Regions from separate parts of the Alicycliphilus soli genome, predicted to be linked through region 2. Evidence: predicted binding sites of a transcription regulator. Region 2 holds the regulator's gene; each other region holds the start of a gene.
The links. Region 2 encodes HrcA, which represses chaperone genes, less so after heat shock. Its sites were predicted from a motif close to TTAGCACTCNNNNNNNNNGAGTGCTAA; they were not measured.
Positions count from the first base shown of each region.

Region 1 (2,261 bases), 1.5 Mb from region 2:
GACAGGTAGCCGCGGTCGAACTGCATGCCTTCCACGACATCGAGTTCGTTGTTCAGGCTCTTGCCGTCTTCCACGGTGATCACGCCTTCCTTGCCGACCTTGTCCATGGCGTTGGCGATGATCTCGCCGATGGAGCTGTCGGAGTTGGCGGAGATCGAACCCACCTGGGCGATTTCCTTGCTGGTCGTCGTGGCCTTGGAGGCCTTCTTCAGCTCTTCCACCAGGGCGGCGACGGCCTTGTCGATGCCGCGCTTGAGGTCCATGGGGTTCAGGCCGGCGGCCACGTACTTGCTGCCTTCGCGCACGATGGCCTGGGCCAGCACCGTGGCGGTGGTCGTGCCGTCACCGGCGTTGTCGCTGGTCTTGGAGGCCACTTCCTTCACGAGCTGGGCGCCCATGTTCTGGATCTTGTCCTTGAGCTCGATTTCCTTGGCCACGGACACACCGTCCTTGGTCACGGTGGGGGCGCCGAACGAGCGCTCGAGCACCACGTTGCGGCCCTTGGGGCCCAGGGTCACCTTGACCGCGTTGGCCAGGATGTTCACGCCTTCGACCATGCGGGCGCGGGCTTCACCGCCGAAAACTACGTCTTTTGCTGCCATGTGTGGCTCCTACAGAATTTGATGCAAAACAGGCTGCTAACGCTTACCCAGAAAGCGCCGGCAGCTATGAAATCATGAGTCGATTACTGCTCGACGACCGCAAACAGGTCGTCTTCCTTCATCACGAGCAGCTCTTCGCCGTTCATCTTCACGGTCTGGCCGCTGTACTTGCCGAACAGCACGCGGTCGCCCACCTTCACGCTCATGGCGATGCGGTCGCCGTCGTCGTCGAGCTTGCCGGGGCCCACGGCCACGACCTCACCCTGATCGGGCTTCTCGGCGGCGTTGTCGGGAATCACGATGCCCGAGGCGGTCTTGGTTTCGTTCTCCAGGCGCTTGACGATCACGCGATCGGCGAGAGGGCGCAGGTTCATAGGATCTCCTTGCGATGCACAAACAAAGGGTGATAACGGCGGCAGCCCCAAAGGGCTGCCTGAGAGAAAGGGTGGTGCTGTTAGCACTCAACTCTTACGAGTGCTAATAATAAGGCTGTTTTGCCCGACTTCAAGAGGGCGGGCCCGGAAACTTTGGGGCTTTGGCCATTGCCGATCGCCACTCTGCTTTCGTGCTGCCGCCATTCCACTGGGGATGCCGGTTCCCGGCCGGGTCGAGCCAAGAGCGTGTTGGTGGCAGCGACGCCCTGTGCCCGCCTTGCCGCCATGGTCGGCATGGACATGGCGGTCATCGTGTGCAATGCACCTCTGCCAATTGCGAGGCGACCGCATGGTCGAGATCGCTGGCGTGGCGTGCCCAGGAGAAATGGCGCCGCCAAGGGCCATCGGTGGCCACGCCCGTCACCGTCTGACGAGTGAGCCGCGCCTGGGGCAGGAATGCAAGCAGCTCGTCGCTGGCTCCTGTCGGGGCAACCCGGTCGCCGTCGATTCCCAGCAGGTGCACACGAGTCATGACGCGTGCGAGGCGTTGCTCGAGTTCCTGTGGCGATGTGGTGCTACCCGAAAGCCGGTAGCGGCCGCTGCGTGCATTGAAGGACCAGTCGCGCATGAAGCGGCGTGATTGGTCTCCGCCGAAGCCGAACCGGACACCGGGGTACCAGGGCAGAACGGCAGCGGCGGTGGCGATGGCATGTACCGTGGCCGCCGCGCGCAGGCGATGGGCTTGCGGCCAGCGACGCCAGTGGGCCGTACCGGCCGCGATGAGCACGAAACGTTCGACGCGGCTTGCGAGTTCGGCGCTCGCGAGCACGGCCAGTTGCGCGCCCAAGCTGTGGCCGATCAGCACGATGGGGTGCGTCGGCATTGCATCCTCCAGATGCTGGACCGCGCCTGGGATCAGTTCCTCGACGACCTCGCGGTAGCCGTAGTCGTCGCCTCGGCGCGCCCTCGAGGGATGAGCTCCCTGCCCGGGGAGCTCCAGCGTGCAGGCGGACGCTGCGACACCGCGGGCAAGCAGCCTCGAGAGAAACGGCTCGTAGAAGCGCGCGGGCACCCCCATGGCGGGAACGAAAAGTATTCTGGGAAGGGCTGTGGCCACCTCACCGTGGGTTGCAGCGGCGAACTGGTGGAGGATCAGGCGGGATTCGCTGATGGTGGACATGGGATACCTCTCAAGGGTGGGACGCGACGGCTGGCACGGACGGCTGATGAACTCCACTGGCGAATCCGGCGAAGGTCACCGCCTGAGCCAGCGCATCGAAGTGCA
Region 1 covers NZ_CP160388.1:702,924-705,184, forward strand. The annotation lists gene groL (chaperonin GroEL) at 1-602, opposite strand, end outside; gene groES (co-chaperone GroES) at 686-976, opposite strand; gene ABUE11_RS03300 (alpha/beta fold hydrolase) at 1,284-2,156, opposite strand; gene ABUE11_RS03305 (polyhydroxybutyrate depolymerase) at 2,167-2,261, opposite strand, start outside.
Region 1: groES (co-chaperone GroES) is a predicted target of HrcA. The motif match lies at 1,057-1,083, and genes of this name have one in related genera.

Region 2 (2,261 bases):
CTGTCTCCGCTACGAGTTGATTTTCTCGATGAACATCCCCTTTGCCTCACATCACCAGACTGTCACCAAGAAAAAAGCGCGCTATTTTTTGAATAGCGCGCTTTCCTTGTGTAGCTTGGTAGGGCGTGGCGGACTTGAACCGACGACCAAAGGATTATGAGTCCTCTGCTCTAACCAACTGAGCTAACGCCCCGGTTTGCGTGAAGCAAAACGCGCATTGTATGCGCTACTTCTGGTGGCTCAGGGCGTTGGTCACCAGTTTGGAGGTGATGTCCACGATCTGGATCATGCGGTCGTAGGGCATGCGGGTCGGGCCTATCACGCCCAGCGTGCCGACCACCTGGCCATCGACCTCGTAGGGTGCGCTGACCACGGACAGTTCCTCGAAGGGCACGACCTGGCTCTCGCCGCCTATGAAGATGCGCACGCCCTCGGCGCGGCTGGAGATGTCGAGCAAGCGCAGGATCTGGGTCTTCTGCTCGAACAGGTCGAACGCGCGGCGCAGGTGGCCCATGTCGCTGGAGAAATCGCTCACGGACAGCAGGTTGCGCTCGCCCGAGATCACGACCTCGTCCTGCTGCTCGGACAGCGCCTCGCTGCCCACGCTGACCGCGGCCTGCATCAGCACGGCAATTTCGCCGCGCAGGCGGTCCACCTCGAGCTTGAGGCGTTCGCGCACCTGTTCCATGGTCAGGCCGGTGTAGTGCGCGTTGAGGAAGTTGGCGGCCTCGATCAGCTGCGACTGGCTGTAGTCGGCCTCGGTGAACAGCACGCGGTTCTGCACGTCGCCGTCGGGCGAGACGATGATGACCAGCAGGCGCCGCTCGGACAGGCGCAGGAATTCGATGTGACGGAACACCGAGGCGCGGCGCGGCGCCATGACCACGCCGACGAACTGCGACAGGCTCGACAGCAGATGCGCGGCGTTGGCGATGACCTTCTGGGGCTGTTCGGGCTTGATCTGCAGGGCCGGCAGCTGCTCCTGCTGCACGGTGAGCATGGTGTCGACGAACAGCCGATATCCCTTGGCGGTGGGCACGCGGCCGGCCGAGGTGTGGGGGCTGGCGATCAGCCCGAGCTCCTCCAGGTCGGCCATCACGTTGCGTATCGTGGCGGGCGACAATTCGAGGCCCGATGCCCGCGACAAGGTCCTGGAGCCCACCGGCTGCCCGTCGGCGATGTATCGCTCGACCAGCGCCTTGAGCAATAACTTGGAGCGGTCATCCAGCATCAGGTCATTTTAATGATGTAATTTCTGCATGAAGCCCATCTTCCGTCGCGTCGCCGTCATAGGCAAATACCAGCAACCGGTGGCCGGAGCGGCATCGGGCAGCTCGCGGCACATCATTGAAAGCATTGCCCAGCTCATCGCGCAGCAGGAGTGCGAACCCACGCTGGAGGCCGATACCGCGGCCAGCACCGGCATCACCGGCTACCACACGCTGGATGTGGACGACATCGGCCGGCATTGCGACCTGTGCATCGTCGTCGGCGGCGACGGCACCATGCTGGGCGTGGGCCGCAGGCTCGCGGCCTATGGCACGCCACTGGTCGGCATCAACCAGGGGCGGCTGGGTTTCATCACGGACATTCCGCTGCAGGGTTACGAGGCGGCCCTCACGGCCATATTTCATGGCGAGTATGAAGAGGACGCAAGGCCGCTGATGCAGGCACGCGTGGAGCGCGCCGGGGAGTCGGTCTTCGAGGCGCTGGCGCTCAACGACGTGGTGGTCAACCGCGGCTCCACCTCGGGCATGGTGGAGCTGCGCGTGGAGGTGGACGGCGTGTTCGTCTCCAACCAGCGCGCCGACGGTCTCATCGTGGCCTCGCCCACGGGGTCCACGGCCTATGCGCTGTCGGCCGGCGGGCCCATGCTCCACCCCCTGATTCCCGGCTGGGTGATGGTGCCGATTGCGCCGCACACCCTCTCCAACCGGCCCATCGTGCTGCCCGACGCGGCCGAGATCGCCATCGAGGTGGTGGGCGGGCGCGACATCAGCGCCAACTTCGACATGCAGTCACTGGCCTCGCTGCAGCATGGCGACCGGATTCTGGTGCGGCGCTCGGCCCACCGCGTGTGTTTTCTGCACCCGCGCGGCTGGAGCTTCTTCGCCACCCTGCGCAAGAAGCTGCGCTGGAACGAGGGAGGCTCCTGAGCATGGCCCTCAGACGCATTGCGCTGCGCGACTTCGTCATCGTGCAGGCGCTGGACCTGGATCTGGACGCGGGCTTCACGGTGCTCACGGGCGAGACCGGCGCGG
Region 2 covers NZ_CP160388.1:3,022,793-3,025,053, forward strand. The annotation lists tRNA gene ABUE11_RS14260 (tRNA-Ile) at 117-193, opposite strand; gene hrcA (heat-inducible transcriptional repressor HrcA) at 227-1,231, opposite strand; gene ABUE11_RS14270 (NAD kinase) at 1,260-2,156, shown strand; gene recN (DNA repair protein RecN) at 2,159-2,261, shown strand, end outside.

Region 3 (2,261 bases), 1.6 Mb from region 2:
GATTGGCAAGCTCACCAAGCATCTGGCCGACCATGGCGAGAGCGTGCTGCTGGCCGCGGCCGACACCTTCCGCGCCGCGGCGCGCGAGCAGCTCGGCGTCTGGGCCACGCGCAACACCGTGGAGATCATCAGCCAGGAAGGCGGCGACCCCGCCGCCGTGAGCTTTGACGCCGTCACCGCCGGGCGCGCGCGCGGCAAGGACGTGGTGCTGGTGGACACGGCCGGCCGCCTGCCCACGCAGCTGCACCTGATGGAGGAGCTGAAAAAAATCCGCCGCGTGGTCACCAAGGCCGAGGCCAGCGCCCCGCACGAGGTACTGCTGGTGATCGACGGCAACACCGGCCAGAACGCCCTGACCCAGGTGCGCGCCTTCGACGATGCGCTGCAGCTCACGGGCCTGATCGTCACCAAATTGGACGGCACGGCCAAGGGCGGCGTGCTCGCGGCCATCGCCCAGGAGCGGCCCGTGCCGGTCTACTTCATCGGCGTGGGCGAGAAGGTCGAAGACCTCGAAACCTTCAACGCGCGCGAATTCGCCCAGGCGCTGCTGGCCTGAGAGGCCTTGAGGCAGCGCGGGTTCCTATCCATCCACCTGCTGCACCACCCAGTCGGCGTAGTCCGCTTCAGCCTGCTCGGTGCGCGTGAGCAGCTGCGGCACCTCATAGGGGTGCTGGCCCCGCAGCCAGGCGCAGAGCGCGGGCGCGGCCTGGGGCAGGGTCTTGCAGACCAGACGCCACTCGGCATCCTCCTGCTGCGCGCCCTGCCAGACATAGTGCGAGTCAATCGCCTGCACCTGCACGCAGGCGGCCAGCCGCGCCTGCACGGCGCCCGCGGCCAGGCGCCTGGCGTCGGCGGCACTGGCGACGGTGGTGGTCACGACGGCGATGGATGGCGTGGTGTCAGGCATGGCGCAAATCCCCAGAAAGGCTGCGGTTCTACCACCCTCGGGGGAACTTTGCGATTAGCACTCCCTCCAAGAGAGTGCTAACATGCCCCTGTATGGAAGAAAGGATTTCTGACATGAACCTCCAGACTGCCTCCACCGCGACGACGCTGGCGCCCGCCAACCCCTGGGCCCTGGTTCCTCCGCTGGGCAACCTGGACGCGTACATCTCGGCCGTCAACCGCCTGCCCCTGCTGACGCAGGAGGAGGAGCAGCGATACGCGCAGCAGCTCAAGAACGACAACGACCTGGAGGCCGCGGGCCGTCTGGTGCTGTCGCACCTGCGCCTGGTGGTGTCCATCTCGCGCCAGTACCTGGGCTATGGCCTGCCGCATGGCGACCTGATCCAGGAAGGCAACGTGGGCCTGATGAAGGCCGTGCGCCGCTTCGACCCGGACCAGGGCGTGCGCCTGGTGAGCTATGCCATGCACTGGATCAAGGCCGAGATCCACGAATACATCCTGAAGAACTGGCGCATGTTCAAGGTGGCGACCACCAAGGCCCAGCGCAAGCTGTTCTTCAACCTGCGCTCCATGAAGCAAGGCTTCAAGGCCGATGCCATCGACGCCGACACGCACCGCGAGACCCTGTCCGAGCATGAGATCGACCTCGTGGCCGAGCAGCTCAACGTCAAGCGCGAAGAGGTCATCGAGATGGAAACGCGCCTGGCCGGCGGCGACGTGCTGCTTGACCCGGCCCCAGCGGACGACGGCGAGCAGGCCTTCGGCCCCATCGCCTATCTGGCCGACGCGGCCCATGAGCCCACGGCCATGATCGAGTCGCGCCAGCGCGACATGCTGGCCACCGACGGCATTGCCACGGCGCTGGCCGGCCTGGACGCGCGCAGCCGCCGCATCGTCGAAGAGCGCTGGCTCAAGGTGAACGACGATGGCTCGGGCGGCATGACGCTGCACGAGCTGGCCGCCGAATACGGCGTGAGCGCCGAGCGCATCCGCCAGATCGAGGTGGCGGCGATGAAGAAGATGAAGAAGGCGCTGGCCGAGTACGCCTGAGCGTCTTTGAGCTCCTTGGAGCTCCTTTCGGCGCCCGGCCCGGCAGCCAGACAACCCAGGCGCGCAGCCCTTGCAGGCCGCGCGCCTTTTTTCTTTCCAGAGGTTTACCCATGCACTCCCATTTCCGCGCGCGCCGCGACCTGCTGGCCCTGGGCCTGGCGTCGGTCTGCGGCGCAGCCCTGGCCGACAAAGGCGCCACGTCGGCCACGCCAGGCTGGCCAACCAGGCCTCTGCGCATCATCGTTGGCTTTCCGCCGGGCTCCTCGCCGGATCTGACGGCGCGCACCTTTGCCGAGCCCCTGTCC
Region 3 covers NZ_CP160388.1:812,380-814,640, reverse strand. The annotation lists gene ftsY (signal recognition particle-docking protein FtsY) at 1-556, shown strand, start outside; gene cutA (divalent-cation tolerance protein CutA) at 581-907, opposite strand; gene rpoH (RNA polymerase sigma factor RpoH) at 1,021-1,956, shown strand; gene ABUE11_RS03805 (tripartite tricarboxylate transporter substrate binding protein) at 2,067-2,261, shown strand, end outside.
Region 3: rpoH (RNA polymerase sigma factor RpoH) is a predicted target of HrcA. The motif match lies at 962-988, and genes of this name have one in related genera.